Regions from separate parts of the Embleya sp. L77 genome, predicted to be linked through region 2. Evidence: riboswitches for the same ligand, from Rfam matches in the RefSeq annotation. Region 2 holds a riboswitch; each other region holds the start of a gene.
The links. Region 2 has a riboswitch for cobalamin ahead of ACZOOI_RS33730 (CoA-acylating methylmalonate-semialdehyde dehydrogenase). Riboswitches for the same ligand answer to the same signal wherever they lie in the genome.

Region 1 (4,259 bases), on a different replicon from region 2:
GTCGGCTTCGGCGACCTCGGTGGCCCGCTCGGGCGTGGACGGGCACAGCGGGCACGCGTCGGCGGCGGGCAGGTGGGTCCTGGTCTGCCGGTGCGAGGCGACCACGACCCACTCGTCGAGCAGTCGGTCGTAGCGCATCTCGGAGCCGCTGACCACGGGGGCGAGATCACGCGTGTCGACGGCGGTGCGGACCGCGTCGTCCCGCGTGTCGTAGTAGACGATCTCGCGACCGTCGGCCATGACGGCCTGCGTCTTCTTCATGTATTCAATCTTGCAAAGCTTTCCAAAACTTGTCAATGAGAAAGTCATGACAGCCAGGATGCTTGCCGTTGTCGCGATCCCGCCGCCATCCGCCCGGCCCCACCTGCGGTTTGACAAGTTTCGGAAGGTGTCCGCAAGATGGCGCCCATGCCTGACGACGACACCGACGGTCTGCCCGCCGAAGGCCGCCGCGCCCGGATGGCCGCGACGATCGCGGATCGAGGCTTCGCCAAGGTCACCGACCTGGCCGAGGCGTTCGGCATCTCGCGCGTGACGGTCCGGGCCGACCTGGAGGTGTTGGAGCGCCAGGGCCGGCTGCGCCGGGTCCGCGGCGGCGCCATGTTCACCGGCCGCGATCCCCGGGTCGAGCCGTCCTTCGAGGAGGCGCTGACCTCGGCATCACCCGCGAAGACGCTGATCGGGCAGGCCGCCGCGGCGCTGGTGTCGCCGGCCGAGAGCGTGGTCCTGGACGTGGGTACGACCACCACGTTCGTGGCCCGGGCCCTGGTGGACCGCGACGACCTGCGCGACCTCGTGGTGTTCACCAACGGGCTGACCATCGCCCTGGAGCTGGAGCGGGCCATCCCCCGGTTCTCGGTCGTGGTCACCGGCGGCACCCTGCGGCCGTTGCAGCACTCCCTGATCAATCCGCTCGGCGACCACATCCTGGAGCGCATCCACGCCGACACGGTCTTCCTCGGCTGCAACGGCGTGCACCCCACGGGCGGCATCACCAACGTGAACCTGCCCGAGGCCGAGGCCAAGCGGGCGATGTTGCGGGCGGCCGGGCGTCGGGTCGTGGTCGCCGACGGGTCGAAACTGGGCCGGGTCGAACTCGCCGAGGTGTGCCCGCTGGCGGACATCGACCTGCTGATCACCAGCGGACCGGCCGACCCGGACACGCTCGACGCGCTGCGCGACGTGGGGCTGGAGATCCTGGTCGCCGAGTAGCGGCCGAAGCAACGGGCGGCGCCGCGGGCTCCGGGCGACTCGGTCGGCCGACCTCACCCGGGCCGACCTCGCGCGGATCGGCCCGACCCGAACCGCCTCGACCGCCGACCCGCGTCGGGCCGATCCGCGCCCGGCTGACCCGTGCTTGCGGCGACCCGCGCAGCCCCCTCGCTCGGCCGCCGAATCGACCATGGTTAGGCTGCCCTTGCGAACGGTTCACCCGGCTTCGACCGATTCCGGGTGTCGCAAGAGGGAATCCGGTGCGAATCCGGAACTGCCCCGCAGCGGTAAGTGGGAACGAAAGTCGCCATCACGCACTGGGCCCGGTGATACGGGATCCGGGAAGCGGCGACCGGTAGGAAATCCGGCCACACCCGTGGCGATCGGAACCCGCCCACGAGTCCGAAGACCTGCCGTCGCCCGCGTTCGCCTCGCGCACGCGGACTTCCGGGACCTCGCGGGCGGGTCCGTCGGACGACGGCGCCGCACGGTGTCCGGCGCCGCGCTCCCTCCCGAGTTCCCCGACGAGGACTCGCAAGGGAGAGCTTCGACGATGCCGACACGAATGTTGACACGGACCCCGAAACCGGGGCGGATACCGACACCGAAACCGGGGCGGACACCTGGGCGGATACGGACACCGATACGTGGGCGGATGCCGACGCCGATGGCCCGCACCCGCCCGTGGGCCGCCGCAGTCGCCGCACTCGCGCTGTTCGCGACCGCATGCGGCGGTGCGGTGCAGGACAAGAAGCCGAGCACGCCCGCGCCCGTCGCCTACAAGCCGTACACCGACGCGGACAACTGCGGCGTCACCACGACCTACGACCGGCCGCCGCAACGCGCCGCCACGCTGACCTCCAACGCCACCGAGCTGATGCTCGAACTGGGCCTGGCCGACCGGATGGTGGGCACCGCGTACCTCAAGGGCCGCACCATCGGCGACAGGTACAAGGACGCGTACGCGCGCATCCCGGTGCTCGCCGACGCGCAGCCCTCACTGGAGAAACTGCTCGAAGCCACACCCGACTTCGTCTACTCGGGCTACCCCGACGGCTTCTCGGAGTCGTCCGGCCACACCCGCGCCCGGCTCGGCGAAGTGAACGTCAGGACCCACCTCAACCCCGAGGGCTGCGCCAAGGCGCCGGTCACCTTCGACCGGCTCTACGACGAACTCCGCTCCATCGGCGGCATCTTCGGCGTCCCCGAGCGTGCCGAACGCTCGGTCGCCGAACTGCGCCGACGGCTCGACGCGGTCACCGCGCGGCTCGCGGGCACGACGCCGGTCAAGGTGTTCGTGTACAACTCGGGCGCCGACGCCGCGCAGACCACGGGCGGCAACTCGATGCTCGACGAGATCATCACCCGCGCCGGCGGCACCAACGTGTTCGCCGATCTGAACGAGCGCTGGACCAAGGTCTCCTGGGAGCAGGTCGCCGAACGCAAGCCGGACGTGGTGCTGATCTACGACTACGTGACGCCGTCGGTGGACGCCAAGATCACCACGCTCAGGGCCGTTCCCGTACTCGCCGACGTACCCGCACTGCGCGCGAACGCCTTTCCGGTGATCTCGCTGTCCGTCGCCCAGCCCGGACCGCGCTCCGTGGACGCGGTCGAGGAACTCGCGAAGCAGCTGCACCCCGACCGGTCATGACGATCGATCAGGACCCGACGACGGTACGGGTCGCCATCCTGCGCGGCGGCGGCCCGCCGGCGGTGCCGGACCCGCGCCGCCCGGTCCACGTGCCGGGCGGCCGGGTACGGCTCCCGCTGGTGGTCGGCGCCCTGCTCGTGGCGCTGTTCGCGGCGGCGACGGCCGGGCTGCTGGTGGGATCGGTGCCCGTGCCGTGGTCGGAGACGTGGCGCATCCTCGCGCACCGGATCGGCGGCGACGCGTGGGTGCAACCGTCCTGGAGCCGTGCCCACGACCTGATCATCGCCGACACCCGACTGCCCAGGGTGTTGCTCGCGGCGGTCGTCGGCGCGACGCTGGCCGTGGTGGGCATGGTGATCCAGGCGATCGTGCGCAACCCGCTGGCCGGGCCGGACGTGCTCGGCGTCTCCGCCGGCGCGGCCGGCGGCGCGGTCCTGGTGATGCGCTGGGGCGTGGCGTCGGTCGGCGGCCTGTCGCTCGGCGCGCTCACCCTCAACGCGGCCGCGTTCGCCGGCGGCCTGCTCACCCTGCTCGTGGTGTTCTCGGTGGCCCGCTCCGGCGGCCGGGTCACCGCGGTACGGCTGGTCCTGGCCGGGGTCGCGGTCAGCGCCGTGTTGTCCTCGCTGACCAGCCTGCTCGTGCTCACCTCACCGGATCCGCAACTCGCCGCCCAGGTGCTGTTCTGGACGCTGGGCGGCTTCGGCTCGGCCCGCTGGACGCTGCTGCTCGTACCGGCCCTCGCGCTCGCGATCGGCCTGGTCGTACTGCTCCTCCAGGCGCGCAACCTCAACCTGCTCCTGGCCGGCGAGGAGAGCGCCGCCGCGCTCGGCCTGGACGTCCAGCGGTTCCGACAGGGGATGTTCCTGCTCGCCGCGGTGCTCACCGGGGTCGTGGTCGCGGTCAGCGGGGTGATCGGCTTCGTCGGCCTGATGTTGCCGCACGTGGTCCGGCTGCTGGTCGGCGCCGACCATCGGCGGGCGCTGCCGGTGGCCGCGCTGCTCGGCGCGGTGTTCGCGATCTGCGCGGACCTGGTGGCGCGTACGGTGCTCGCCCCGCAGGAGTTGCCGGTGGGCATCGTGACCTCGCTGGTGGGCGGCCCGTTCTTCGTCTGGCTGCTGCGCCGGGACGCGCGCCGGGAAGCGGGCGCGCGATGAGCGGACCCGCAGCGCGCCTGGTCCTGGACGAGGTCACCTTCGCCATCGGCGACCGAACTCTGGTGGACGCGGTGTCGCTGACCGTGCGGCCCGGCGAGGTGGTCGGCCTGCTCGGTCCCAACGGCAGTGGCAAATCGACCCTGTTGCGCAGCGTGTACCGGGTGAACCGACCGACCTCGGGCCGGGTGCTCCTGGACGACGCGGACGTGTGGACCCATTCGGCGCGCTGGGCCGCGCGG
Region 2 (4,259 bases):
ACCTGCTCCCGTCCCGCGGATCACATCGTGGGCGGCCACACCCGACGACGACGCACCGATGCCCGGTGTCGCGTGTGCATCCGTGCCCGACCACTCGGCCCGCGACGCACGCCGCGGACGGAGTGCGGAGGCACGAGCGGGGCGCGTCCTCGTGGGAACGTACGCCCTCGGACCTCACGGCGAGCCGGTCGGCGGTCCGCCGCGCGCTCCTGTGTTCGACGTCCCCATGCAGCCGATTGGAGCGTAGGAGACCCCTCGACCACATGCAACGCACGTGCAGCAACTTGCCGATGTCAAACGCTGATCCGAGCCCGGTTCCGTCGGTGGCCAAGGCACCGTTCGTGCGCCCATCCGTTTCCGTCTCGGGGGTGTCCCCTCCCGGTCGCGCGCACACGAAGGGACCTTCGCCGAAACCGACCGGGCCGAACGGCTCTGCCCGACGTTGCGAACGAGGAGCAGAGTCGGGCGTGCGGGCCGGCGCAGCGGGCAGGCTCTCGTAGCCACGGGGTCGAACCCGATCGACGTCGCTCCGTGCGCACCCATGATCGGCCCGGCCGCCGTACCCATCGCCCGGGGAAGCGGCCGGGCTCAGGCCCGCGTCCGCGCTGCGCCGGGTTGCCCCGGGCTGCGTCCGGTCGCGCAGCGCCCCGTCGTTCCTGGCTCGCCCGGGGCGAACTCGCCGTCGCCTCCGTGCGTTCGCAAGGTTCCCGTCCCACGAGGTCGGCCCGGTCCCGGCGGCAACCGGCCGTTGGGCCCGCGGGACCGGGCCGGTCGGCCCTGGTGTGGGCGTCGGGCGCGCGGAAGGCTGAGGTCAGGGTCCGGGAGAGCGGACGCGCGGTCGAGCGCGCGGGGCGTCGGGCCCGGCGCGACATGCGGGAATCGACCGGCACGAGCCGTTCGACCCCGTGTCGGCGCCCGCGCGGGATTCGAGGGTTGAGACATGAGCGAACACGCCGTGATGAAACGCCCCCTCGGGCGCCAGGAGGCGTTGGCCCTGATGGCGGGCGCGGGGTTGGGCCGCGTCGTGGTGAGCGAGGGCGCCCTTCCGGCCGTGCACCTGGTGGCGTTCGCCCTCGACCGGGAGTGCGTGGTGTTTCGGGCTCCGACCGACTCGCCCCTCGCGAAGGCCGCACTCGACGCCGTGGTCGCGTTCCAGGCCGACCGCATCGACCGCACCGCACAAACCGGCTGGACGAGTACGGTGACGGGCCACGCCTCCCGGGTCCGCGATGCCTCCGCCGTGGCGCACCTGGATCGCCTGCTCCCCGAAATCGACGGCGACGACGCGGAAACGGTGTGGATTCGGGTCACCACGGAATTCGTCACCGGACTCGTCGCCGAACGCCGGCACAACGCCGGGACGCCCGCAGGACCCAACCTTCCCGACGCCCGGAAGCCACCGCCCGTCCCCTGAGGCACCCGGCCGGCCGCGGTCACCGGGACCGGGCCGGCTGGACTTACTAGGACGTCCGACTATATCGTCTTCAACAACAAGGTCCGCGGTGCAGGGAAGTCGGTGCGAATCCGACATGGTCCCGCCACTGTGACCGGGGAGTGCGCTGCCGCAGCACCAAGCCACTGGCGAAGGCCGGGAAGGCGGGCATCGTGCGTAGATCCGGAAGTCAGGATACCGGCCGCGGGTATATCCGTGTTGTCCACGAGGATGGAGCAAACACGCATGACACCGGCCTGCGCACCCGCCCCGGATGATCCTGCGAACGTCGAACTCCCCAGGTTCTCCTGACCACTTCGACGTCGACCCGCCCGGGCAACCACGCGCACCCGCGCCGACGTTGCGTGGTCGGGCCATGCCCCGCCTCCGGATCGCACCTGACGAGAGACAGGTCGTTCATGATCCGCGAGCTTTCCCACTTCATCGGCGGCAAGCACGTCCTCGGCGCATCCGGCGCGTTCGGCGACGTGTACGACCCCAACACCGGGCGGGTACAGGCACGCGTTCCGCTCGCGGATCGCGCCGACACCCTGGCCGCGATCGACGACGCCGAGCGGGCCCAGCCCGCCTGGGCCGACTGGAACCCGCAGCGGCGCGCCCGGGTCCTGGCCCGCTTCCTGCAACTGATCGAACCCGAACGCGAGTCGCTGGCCCGACTGTTGTCGGCCGAGCACGGCAAGACCATCGCCGACGCCCACGGCGACCTGCAACGCGGCCTGGAGGTCGTGGAGTTCGCCATCGGTATTCCGCACCTGCTCAAGGGCGAGTTCACCGACAACGCGGGCACCGGCATCGACGTGCACTCGCTGCGCCAGCCGCTCGGCGTGGTCGCCGGCATCACCCCGTTCAACTTCCCCGCGATGATCCCGCTGTGGAAGATCGCCCCGGCCATCGCATGCGGCAACGCGTTCGTGCTCAAGCCCTCGGAGCGCGACCCCTCGGTGCCGCTGCGCCTGGCCGAACTCTTCCTCGAGGCCGGACTGCCGCCCGGCGTGCTGAACGTGGTCCACGGCGGCAAGGAGAGCGTGGACACGCTCCTGGAGGACCCGCGCGTGCAGGCCCTGGGCTTCGTCGGCTCGACCGCGATCGCCGAGTACGTGTACACCTCGGCCACCGCGAACGGCAAGCGCGCCCAGTGCTTCGGCGGCGCCAAGAACCACCTGATCGTGATGCCGGACGCGGACCTCGACCAGGTCGTCGAGGCGCTGATCGGCGCCGGATACGGCTCCGCCGGCGAGCGCTGCATGGCCATCTCGGTGGCGGTTCCCGTCGGCGCCGAGACCGCCGACGCGCTGGTGGACAAGCTCGTCGCGCGCATCGCCACCCTGCGGGTGGGCCCCTCCCACGACCCGGACGCCGACTTCGGCCCGCTGGTCGGCCGGGACGCACTCGAACGGGTGCACGGCTACCTGGACATCGGCGTCGCCGAAGGCGCCGAGCTGCTCGTCGACGGCCGCGACGTGCACGTCCCCGGCCACGAGGACGGCTACTTCGTCGGCGCGTCGCTGTTCGACCACGTGACGCCCTCGATGCGGGTGTATCGGGAGGAGATCTTCGGCCCGGTGTTGTCCGTGGTCCGCGCGGCCTCCTACGAGGACGCGCTGCGCCTGGCCAGCGAGCACGAGTACGGCAACGGCGTGGCGATCTTCACCCGGGACGGCGACACCGCCCGCGACTTCGGCCGCCGGGTGAACACCGGCATGGTCGGCGTCAACGTGCCCATCCCGGTGCCGGTGGCCTACCACACCTTCGGCGGCTGGAAGCGATCCGGATTCGGCGACCTGAACCAGCACGGTCCCGACTCGATCCGCTTCTACACCCGGACCAAGACCATCACGTCGCGCTGGCCGTCCACCGCGCGCGAGAGCGCGAACTTCGACATCCCCACGATGGACTGACCCGATGACCGCACTCACCGACGACCAGCTCGCGATCGTCGAGACCACCCGGGACTTCGCCCGCGAACACCTCTCCCCGCACGCGATCGAATGGGACCGCACCGGCCACTTCCCCGTCGACGTCCTGCGCAAGGGCGCCGATCTCGGCCTCGGCGGCATCACCGTCGGCGAGGATCGGGGCGGTTCGGGGCTGAATCGACTCGACTCCGCACTGATCTACGAGGCGCTGGCCGGTGGTTGCCCGACCATCGCCGCCTACTACTCCATCCACAACATGGTCGCCTCGATGATCGACCGGCACGGCACGCCGGCGCAGCGCGCACGCTGGCTCCCGGGTCTGTGCTCGATGCACGATCTGGCCAGCTACTGCCTGACCGAGCCGGGAGCCGGCTCGGACGCCGCCGCGCTGACCACCCGCGCGACCCGCGACGGCGACGACTATCTCCTACACGGCGTCAAGCAGTTCATCTCCGGCGCCGGATCCTCCGCGGTGTACGTGGTGATGGCGCGCACCGGAGCGGACGGCGCCGACGGGATCTCCGCGTTCGTCGTGGAGGACGACAGCGCCGGGCTGTCCTTCGGGCCGAACGAGCGCAAGATGGGCTGGCACGCGCAGCCCACCCGCCAGGTGGTCCTGGACGGCGTGCGGGTGCCCGCGACGCACCGACTCGGCGCCGAGGGCGACGGGTTCAGGATCGCGATGGGCGCCCTCGACGGCGGCCGGATCGGCATCGCCGCATGCTCGCTGGGCGGCGCGCAGGCCGCACTGGACGCCTCCGTGCGCCATCTCACCGACCGTGCGGCGTTCGGCTCGCGGCTCATCGACGCGCAGGCCCTGCGCTTCCAACTCGCGGACATGGCAACGGAACTCGAAGCGGCCCGCACGCTGGTGTGGCACGCGGCCTCCT
Region 3 (4,259 bases), on a different replicon from region 2:
GCGGTACTTCTCGTAGAAGTCCGGATACCGCATCGGGCGCAGCGTGAGGTTCATTCCGGGATCGAGCAGGCTCACGTGCACGCCTCACAGGCTTCGGGGTTCTCCAGCGAGCAGGCGATGACCTCCAGGTCGGAGATCTCCTCGACCGGCGCGGCCGAGGCCTGCGCCGGCACCGTCGCCTGCTGGATCCGCGTCGCGGGGCGCGAGCGCAGGTAGTACGTGGTCTTGAGACCGGTGGACCACGCGTAGCGGTACATCGAGGACAGCTTGCCGATGGTCGGGTCGGCCATGAACAGGTTCAGCGACTGCGACTGGTCGATGTACGGCGAGCGGGCCGCCGCCAGGTCGATCAGCGCGCGCTGCGGCAGCTCCCACGCGGTGCGGTACAACTCGCGCACGTCCTCGGGGAGTTCGGCGATGCCCTGGACCGAGCCCTCGGCGCGCTTGATCCGGTCGCGGACCTCGGGGGTCCACAGGCCGCGGGCCTTGAGCTCGCGCACCAGGTAGGCGTTGATCTGGAGGAACTCGCCGGACAACGTCTCGCGCTTGAACAGGTTCGACACCTGCGGCTCGATGCACTCGTAGGCGCCCGCGATCGAGGCGATGGTCGCGGTCGGTGCGATCGCCACGAGCAGCGAGTTGCGCAGGCCGTGTTCGGCGACCCGGTCGCGCAGCGCATCCCAACGCTTGGTTTGGGTCGGGTGGACGCCCTCCCACAGGTCCGGCTGGAGCCGACCGCGCGCGGCGTGCGTCTCGGCGTAGGCCGGGTGCGGGCCGTGCACCTCGGCGAGCGCCGAGGAGGTCTCCAACGCGGTGAGGTAGATCTCCTCGGAGATCAGCGTGGACAGCTCGCGTGCCTCGACCGAGTCGAACGGCATGCCGAGGGTGAAGAACACGTCCTGCAGGCCCATCAGACCCAGGCCCACCGGGCGCCAGCGCGGGTTGGACGCGGCGGCCTGGTCGGTCGGGTAGTAGTTGATGTCGATGACCCGGTCCAGGAAGACCACCGCGGTGCGGACCGTCGCGCGCAGCTTGTCCCAGTCCATGCCCTCGCCGGCGACCACGTGCGCGCCGAGGTTGACCGAGCCGAGGTTGCACACGGCCGTCTCGCCGTCGCTGGTGACCTCCAGGATCTCGGTGCACAGGTTGGACAGGTGCACCACGTTGCCCGGCTCCGCGGCCTGGTTGCAGGTGCGGTTGGCCGCGTCCTTGAAGGTCATCCAGCCGTTGCCGGTCTGCGCGAGCGTGCGCATCATCCGGGCGTACAGGTCGCGCGCGGGCATCTGCCGGACGAACCGGCCGTCCCGCTCGGCGGCTTCGTAGACCCGGTCGAACTCGGCGCCCCACAGATCGGGCAGTTCGGGCAGCTCGTTCGGGTCGAACAGCGACCAGACGCCGTCCTCCTCGACCCGGCGCATGAACAGGTCCGGCACCCAGTTGGCCAGGTTGAGGTTGTGCGCGCGGCGCGCGTCCTCACCGGTGTTCTCGCGCAGTTCGAGGAACTCCAGGATGTCCGGGTGCCACGTCTCCAGGTACACGCAGGCCGCGCCCTTGCGCCGGCCGCCCTGGTTGACCGCGGCCACCGACGAGTCGAGCGTCTTGAGCCACGGCACGATGCCGTTGGAGTGCCCGTTGGTGCCGCGGATCAGCGAGCCGCGCGAACGCACCCGCGACCACGCCACGCCGATGCCGCCGGCGAACTTCGACAGCCGGGCGATCCGCCCGTACATGTCGTAGATCGACTCCAGCTCGTCCTTGGGCGAGTCGAGCAGGTAGCACGAGGACATCTGGGTGTGCACCGTGCCGGAGTTGAACAGCGTCGGCGAGCTGGGCAGGTAGGCGAGCGAGGACATCAGCCGGTAGAAACCGATCGCCTCGCCGGGCTCCTGGGCCAGGCCGCACGCCACACGCAGCAGGAAGTGCTGCGGCGTCTCGACCACCTTGCGCGAGACCGGGTGGCGCAGCAGGTAGCGGTCGTACACGGTGCGCAGGCCGAAGTACTCGAAGCGACGGTCGCCTTCGACGTCCACGGCGGCGTCCAGCTCGGCGGCGTGCTTCGCGACGAACGCCGCGGTCTCCGCGCCGATGATGCCCTCCCGGCGACCGAGCGCGATGCCGGCGCTGAACGAGGTGACGCCGGCCGCCAGGGCCTCGTCCGCGATCCGGCCGGCGAGCAGCCGCGCGGCGAGCCGCGAATAGGCGGGCTCCTCGGCGATCAGCTCGGCGGCGGTACGCACCGCCAGGTCCGCGGCGGCGCCCTTGTCCGCGCCCTCGTTCAGGCCCGCGACGACCCGGCGGACGACCCGATCCGGATCGACCTCCGGCAGATCGCGCGCCTGGGTGCGCACCAGGGTTGCCAGTTGGTCCTCGGGGCTTTCGTCGATCCGCATCCGGGTCGCGCCCACGCTGTCCACAACGGTCACGTGCTCTCTCCTCGCGAGCTCGTACGTACAGGTGACCCCGCGCCCGAAGGCACGGGCAGCCGGCAGGTATTCGGACTCGCGGGCATGCCGGGGCACCACCGGGCACGGCGTGCTCGGCGGGCCGCGGAGTACCTAGTGGTCGTCGCTTCCCGAATGCCTCTCGGCGTTCGGCGCTCCATGACGACGTTCGTTCCCGCTCACCGCTGCGGGGCAGTTCCGGCTTCACACCGGATTCCCTCTCGCGTCGCCCTTCCACTGAAGGAACGGCGAACCAGCTGCGTCGCAGAGCATATATGTAGTGGCCGGGTGGTCGTTGCACCCCCAGGTGTTGTGTCGTGTCGCGGTTCTCGGCGTACCACGGATCACCGCCGGCGGGCACGCCCCCGGCGGTGCGGCCCCCGGGCGCCGGGTGCGCGGTGCCCGGCGGGCGGTGCGGGGCCGTATCCCCGCCGGATACCCGGCACGACGGTACTCGCGTGCACCGCGTCGAGCGGTCGCGCGACACGCCGGGCGGCGCGGTGTCGTGGGACCTGCCGAATCCGCGCGAGGGCGGCGGCCGGGGTGACCCGAGAACGGGTCGCCGCGCCGCGCTCGGCGGGCGGCGGAGGCGGTCGGGCGGTGCGTCGCGGGCGCGGGCGGTGCGCGGGCTCAGGGACGGCCGGTCCGAGGCCCCGAGTGCGGCGGGCGGGCGTGTCGGGCCGGGCGGTCGTGCGGTCGGTCCACCGGTCGCGGCACCTCCCGGCCCGAGTCGCGCCACTCCGCGACCAACGCCTCGTAGACGGGGGTCTCGATCGTCTCGGTGGGCCACGGCCCGAACGGGGCCCGCAGGATCTTCATGCCGATCCAACCGCGCGAGGGGGCGTGAAGTAACCACCAACCGGGTGATGCCACTCGGTCGATTGACGTATCGACTCGGATATAGGTAGTCGAAACGGACCCGACTCGCCCGGGAACGCGAGAACCCGGGCTCCAGGCATCGCGCATCGGGCATCGGTGGACGGCGCGCCGTCGCGCGGGGTCGCCGACCCGGGCCGGCTCACGCCGGCGGCGAGGAGCCCCGTCCCTCCGGGCCCGCCGGGGCTTCCGGGGCCGCGCGGCCCTCGGCGGCCCCGCCCGCGCCCGAGGAGTTCGGATCGCTCGCCGCGCGGAGTTCGGCGAACGCCTCGCCCAGCGCCGCCGCCGTCCAGTGCGCGTTCAGGCCGCTCGGGTTCGGCAGCACCCAGATCCCGGTGTCGCCGATCCGCTCGTGCTGCCGGCCGACCACCGCCTTCGGCCGGCCGAAGCCGGTCCGGTAGGCGCCGATGCCCAACACCGCCAGCCAGGCCGGTCGGTACCTGTGCACCCTGGCCGTGAGCGCCGCGCCGCCCGCGATGTACTCGTCCCTGGTCAACTCGTCCGCGCGGGCGGTGGTGCGGGCCACCACGTTGGTGATGCCGAGACCGAGCGCGAGCAGCTCGTCCTGCTCGGTCGGAGCGAGCAGGCGAGGTGTGAACCCGGACGCGTACAGCGCGGGCCAGAACCGGTTCCCCGGACGGGCGAAGTGCCGGCCGGTGGCGCCGGACCACAGGCCCGGGTTGATCCCGCAGAACAACACCCGCAGGTCGGGCCCGATGACGTCCGGGATGCTGCGCCCGTGTGCGGCGGCCAGCTCGGCGGCGGTGGGATTGCGGCCCGGCGGGATGGGCAACACGAGCGGTTTCGCGGGGCCCGGCTCGGGCTCTTTCGCGGCGCTCACGGTGCCTCCGCGATCAGCGCCGTGCCCACCGACCGGAAGCCGAGTCGGCCGTACATGCGCGCCACGTCCTCGTCGCCCGCCGACAGGAACACCGTGTCGTT
Region 4 (4,259 bases), on a different replicon from region 2:
CGGTCGGCTCGGGTCGGCCGATGATCTCGGCGCGCAGCCAGGCGATCCGCACCCTGGCCGGCCACGCCGCCGACCGCCATTCCGGCGCCGGAACGCGCAGTCGCGCGCACGCCTCGGCCAGTACCGCCGCCGTCTCGGCCGACCCGGGCGACACCCCGGACAGCAGGCTCGCCGACTCCGCGACCAGGCTTTCGCTCGCCGACTCCGCGAGCAGGCCCTGATCGGGTCGCCCCGCGCGCTCACGGAGCAGCACGACGCCGAGGTGGCGCAGCGCCGGGTCCGGATGCCCGATCAACTGCCGCAGCACCGCGACCGGGCAGGGCATCCCGTCGAAGTAGGCGGAGAGCCAGCCGACGTCGCCGCGGCGCACGGCCTGCGTCACGGCGTCCGGCACGACGGCGCGGTCGGAAGTGGTCATCGCTCGATCCTAGGCAGGCCGCCGAATCGGTACGAGCGAGTATCCGCGCCGGGCGGCGCCGCGCGGACTCAGCGCCGGGTGTGGCGCTGCGCGGGCTCGCGGCCGCCGGGCCCACATCGGCCGGGGCTCACCTCTGCCTCGGCTCACGTCCGCCGTGGCTCACGTCCGCCGTGGCGCGGCTCTCGGCAGCTCGCGTGCCTGCCCTGACGCATCCCTCGACAGCCCCGCGCCCGCGCGACTGCGCCGGGAGCCGCTCTCGTCCCGGGTCACCGAGTCACTGCCGCGCCGAGTCGGCCGCAGCACCCCGCAACCGCGGACGCCGACGGGCCGGAGCCGCCGCATCGGCGACTCCGACCCGTCCACGCGCTCACCGCTGCGTCGTCACGCGCGGCGGCGCCGGTCCCGCGGTGGTTCGGGTCGGCGCAAGGTCCGGGTCAACACGCGCCCAGGTCCTGCCACACGCCCCATTGACCGGTCGTACCCGGCTCCTCGCCCTGGGTCCACCACTTCGCCTTCCACGAATGACCCTTGTGCGACACGGAGTTGTTCGCGACGTAGATCGCGGCGCGGTCCCACGCCGTCGTGCTGCACGTGCTCGGCGGGACGGTGGTCGGCGGGGTCGTCGTCGGCGGGGTCGTGGTGGGCGGCGTGGCGCCCGCGAACCGCACGGAGAACTTGGTGAAGTCGTAGGCGCCCTGCGGCACGCTGCTGCACACGCCCGAGGTCTTGCCGTTGTTGTCCGGAGGCGTGCACTGCCGGTCCCGGTTGACCGACCAGTTCGTGAAGCGCGCCATGTGGTGGCTGACCGCGTAGTCGTACACGGTCTGGAAATCGGCCTGGTGGAAGTACTCGCCGGTGTCGCTGCGTCCGTTCATCTGCGAAACGCCCTCGTGGGCATAGGCGGTGGCGGTGTCCCAGCCGAACGTGTCGCGCAGGATGGTGTTGAAGTTGGTCAGCGCCGAGGTCTGCGCGGCGGCGCCGTTGAACCCGCCGTCGAACGGCATGATCGAGAAGTTGTCCGGGACGAAGCCCTGCGCCTTGGCCTCGTTCAACATCTGCTTGCCGAACCAGCCGGTGCCGTCGGCGGTGGCGGCCGTGGTCACCGAGAGGTAGATGCCCGGGTTGCGCTGCTGGATGATCTTTGCGGCGCCGATCTCGTTGTGGATGGCCGCGGCGTTCTCGTACTCGGGCTCCTCCAGGTCGAAGTCCAGCGCCTTGAGCGAGTACTTGTCGATCACCTGCTGGTACGCGGCTGCGGTCGCCTCGGGGGTGCCGCAGGTCTGGCCGAGCTTGGTGCCGCCGTAGCCGCCGGCGGACGCCGAGACGTCACCGCCCTTGGCTCGAATCGCGGCGATCACACCGGCCACCGCGGTATCCGTCGAGGTCGGCTTGGTGCCGTCCCAAGTCGGCGTACAACCTCCGCCGTTGGGAGCCAGGATGAAGGCGAGCTGGAACGCCTTCAGGCCGGTGGCGTCCATCACCGCGCCGGCGTCCGGCGGGTCGTTGTCGAGCGGCATCAGGTATGGGGCGGCGGCGTACCAGTTGCTGCCGATGCCGGTGGCCGCCGGGGACGCGGCGGGACCGGCGGCGGTGGCACCACCGGTGAATGCGAACAGCGAGATCAATCCGGCCGACGCGGCGGCGGCGGCCAGGACGGGGACGTAGCGACGTGCCACGGGGGACTCCCTCGATGGACTTGGTATAGACCAATGGCCAAAGGGTGGCCTTCCGCTTCCGGCCCGTCAATACATTGGACTGGACCAATTTTCCCGATGTTCCGCGTCGGTGTCGGCCGCCCGGCCGGTCCGGCGCCCGATGTTCGTCCGGGCGTTGCCCGGGTGGGGCGGCCTTTTCGTCGGGTCGTCTTCGCGGCCGGGCAGGCTTCGGGGATGAGCCCTCGTCAGGAGTCCAACCCCTGCCGGGCCTTGCGGTTCGGTGTGAATTCGTACAGGTCCAACACCCCCGGGGCGTCCGCGATCCCCGGGCCGCCCGCCGCCGCCCACGCCGCTATCTCACCGGTCGTGTCCGGGTCGTTGACCGTCCCGAACCAGGTCGGCCGGCCGCCCGCCGCACGGCCCGTCGGCGAGGGTTGCACCACGATCACGTTGCCGCGTTCGCACGGGCCCAGACAGTCGCTGAGCCGGACCGCGACCCGAGTGCCGGTCAGGGCCGCGCCCAGCGCGGCCGGTTGGCCCGCGTGATCCGTACCCGCGATCTTGGCGGTGCCGCAACAGCAGCCCCGGCACACGGTGATCGTGCAGGCGGCCGAACCGGCGGGCGGCGCGGGCTGCTTCGACTGCTTCGACTGCGCCGCGCGATCACGACGAGCGGCACGTTGCGAGCGGTCCGAGCGGGTCATGGGAACTCTCCTTCGCGAGTTCGATCCGGGTCCCGACCGAGACGACGCGGCGGAGCCGGCCACGAACACGCGACCCACCCTCCCACCGGGCTCCGGTCGGGCCGCGCACGGTCGGGCCGCGCACGGGCGAAGGCAGGTCTTCGGACTCGTGGGCACGTCGGCCCGTCCGGGCACCGACACCTACCGGCCGTCGCTTCCCGGACGCCGTGCTCGGCGTCCAGTGCGTGTTGACGGCTCTCGTTCCCACTCACCGCTGCGGGGCAGTTCCGGACTCGCACCGGATTCCCTCTTGCGACACGCACCCCGGTCGGGGGCGTGAACCATTCGCGCAGGTCAGCTTAGGCGCCGGCGGTCCGGTCAGGGTGATGTGAGCCAGGTCACCGGGAACTTCGGCCGACTTGGTCTGGACCTTTCGTGGTCCGACGCGGTTATATTCAACCGTCTTTACTAAACCGAGCATGCAATAAGTCCGCGCCGCGCAGGCGTCGGCCAGCCGAGGGGGCGTCCGTGAGCAGCATGGCGACATTGCCGGACGAAGCGGTCTTCGGCGAGCCCAAGTACTGGCAACTGCGCACCTCGCTGCTGAAGGCGATCGAGGAGGACTTCAGCTCCGGCGACATCCTCCCCAACGAGCGCGACCTCGCCGCCCGCTTCGGCGTCGCCCGGGCCACCCTGCGGCACGCGCTGGAGCAGCTCGAACTCGAAGGCCGCCTGGTCCGCAAGCGCGGCGCCGGCACCACCGTCGCCGGACCGCGCGTGGACGTCTCGCTCAGCGCCGACGGCGAGGGCTGGCCGGGCGTGGACCTGCGCGACCGCGAGGTGATCGACTGCGCCACCGTGCCGGTGACCGACGACTTCGCGGACACCCTCAAGGGCCGCCCGTCCGCCCTGGTACACCGGCTGCGCCGCCGCCAGTTCTCCATGCGCCAGGTGGTCGGCCTGGAATGCCTGTACGTCTCCCGCGCCGTCGTGCCCTCGTTGTCCACCCGCGTCCCCGGCTTCGAGCGGGCCTCGCTGATGCTGCGTCAACTGCGCGGGCACCGCCTGGAGAGCCGGCACCGCGCGGTCGAGCTGGGCGTGGCCGAGGCCGAGGAGGCGCGCTACCTGGAGCGTCCGCCCGGTACCGCCGTGCTGATCGTGACCACGACGTACACCGCGCTCGGCCGGACCGCCGCGGTCACCGTGGCGACCTACCGCGCGGACACCTGCCGGCTGGCGTTCGCCGAGACGGGGCCGACCGCGTTGCGGCCCGCGTCCTGATTCGACGCGAAACCTGGGTACCATCCGCGCCTGAGCAGCGACGTGTACGACGGGCGCGGCGGCCCGGACGGACGTACCGCGCGCCGGCGCGATGAGAGGACAAGAGCTGTGGCACAGGCGACCGGCGGAGACTCCTCCGTGGTCCGGCGGATCAACTCCGCGGCAACCCTGCGCACGTTGCGCGCCGGCGAGGTGTTGACCGTGACCGCGTTGATGGAGGCC

Region 1: another riboswitch for cobalamin. It lies ahead of ACZOOI_RS19720 (ABC transporter substrate-binding protein); the one in region 2 lies ahead of ACZOOI_RS33730 (CoA-acylating methylmalonate-semialdehyde dehydrogenase).
Region 3: another riboswitch for cobalamin. It lies ahead of ACZOOI_RS28095 (ribonucleoside-diphosphate reductase subunit alpha); the one in region 2 lies ahead of ACZOOI_RS33730 (CoA-acylating methylmalonate-semialdehyde dehydrogenase).
Region 4: another riboswitch for cobalamin. It lies ahead of ACZOOI_RS02755 ((2Fe-2S) ferredoxin domain-containing protein); the one in region 2 lies ahead of ACZOOI_RS33730 (CoA-acylating methylmalonate-semialdehyde dehydrogenase).

The regions. Positions count from the first base shown of each region.
Region 1 covers NZ_CM145709.1:4,588,411-4,592,669, reverse strand. The annotation lists gene galT (galactose-1-phosphate uridylyltransferase) at 1-261, opposite strand, end outside; gene ACZOOI_RS19725 (DeoR/GlpR family DNA-binding transcription regulator) at 409-1,212, shown strand; cobalamin riboswitch at 1,407-1,644, shown strand; gene ACZOOI_RS19720 (ABC transporter substrate-binding protein) at 1,880-2,866, shown strand; gene ACZOOI_RS19715 (FecCD family ABC transporter permease) at 2,863-4,020, shown strand; gene ACZOOI_RS19710 (ABC transporter ATP-binding protein) at 4,017-4,259, shown strand, end outside.
Region 2 covers NZ_CM145710.1:841,407-845,665, forward strand. The annotation lists gene ACZOOI_RS33725 (pyridoxamine 5'-phosphate oxidase family protein) at 941-1,414, shown strand; cobalamin riboswitch at 1,484-1,653, shown strand; gene ACZOOI_RS33730 (CoA-acylating methylmalonate-semialdehyde dehydrogenase) at 1,852-3,351, shown strand; gene ACZOOI_RS33735 (acyl-CoA dehydrogenase family protein) at 3,356-4,259, shown strand, end outside.
Region 3 covers NZ_CM145709.1:6,609,418-6,613,676, forward strand. The annotation lists gene ACZOOI_RS28090 (ribonucleotide-diphosphate reductase subunit beta) at 1-54, opposite strand, end outside; gene ACZOOI_RS28095 (ribonucleoside-diphosphate reductase subunit alpha) at 72-2,390, opposite strand; cobalamin riboswitch at 2,468-2,714, opposite strand; gene ACZOOI_RS28100 (hypothetical protein) at 3,072-3,260, opposite strand; gene mug (G/U mismatch-specific DNA glycosylase) at 3,460-4,104, opposite strand; gene ACZOOI_RS28110 (GNAT family N-acetyltransferase) at 4,155-4,259, opposite strand, start outside.
Region 4 covers NZ_CM145709.1:664,313-668,571, forward strand. The annotation lists gene ACZOOI_RS02745 (HEAT repeat domain-containing protein) at 1-418, opposite strand, end outside; gene ACZOOI_RS02750 (carbohydrate-binding protein) at 853-2,094, opposite strand; gene ACZOOI_RS02755 ((2Fe-2S) ferredoxin domain-containing protein) at 2,319-2,777, opposite strand; cobalamin riboswitch at 2,892-3,118, opposite strand; gene ACZOOI_RS02760 (GntR family transcriptional regulator) at 3,294-4,037, shown strand; gene ACZOOI_RS02765 (ROK family protein) at 4,146-4,259, shown strand, end outside.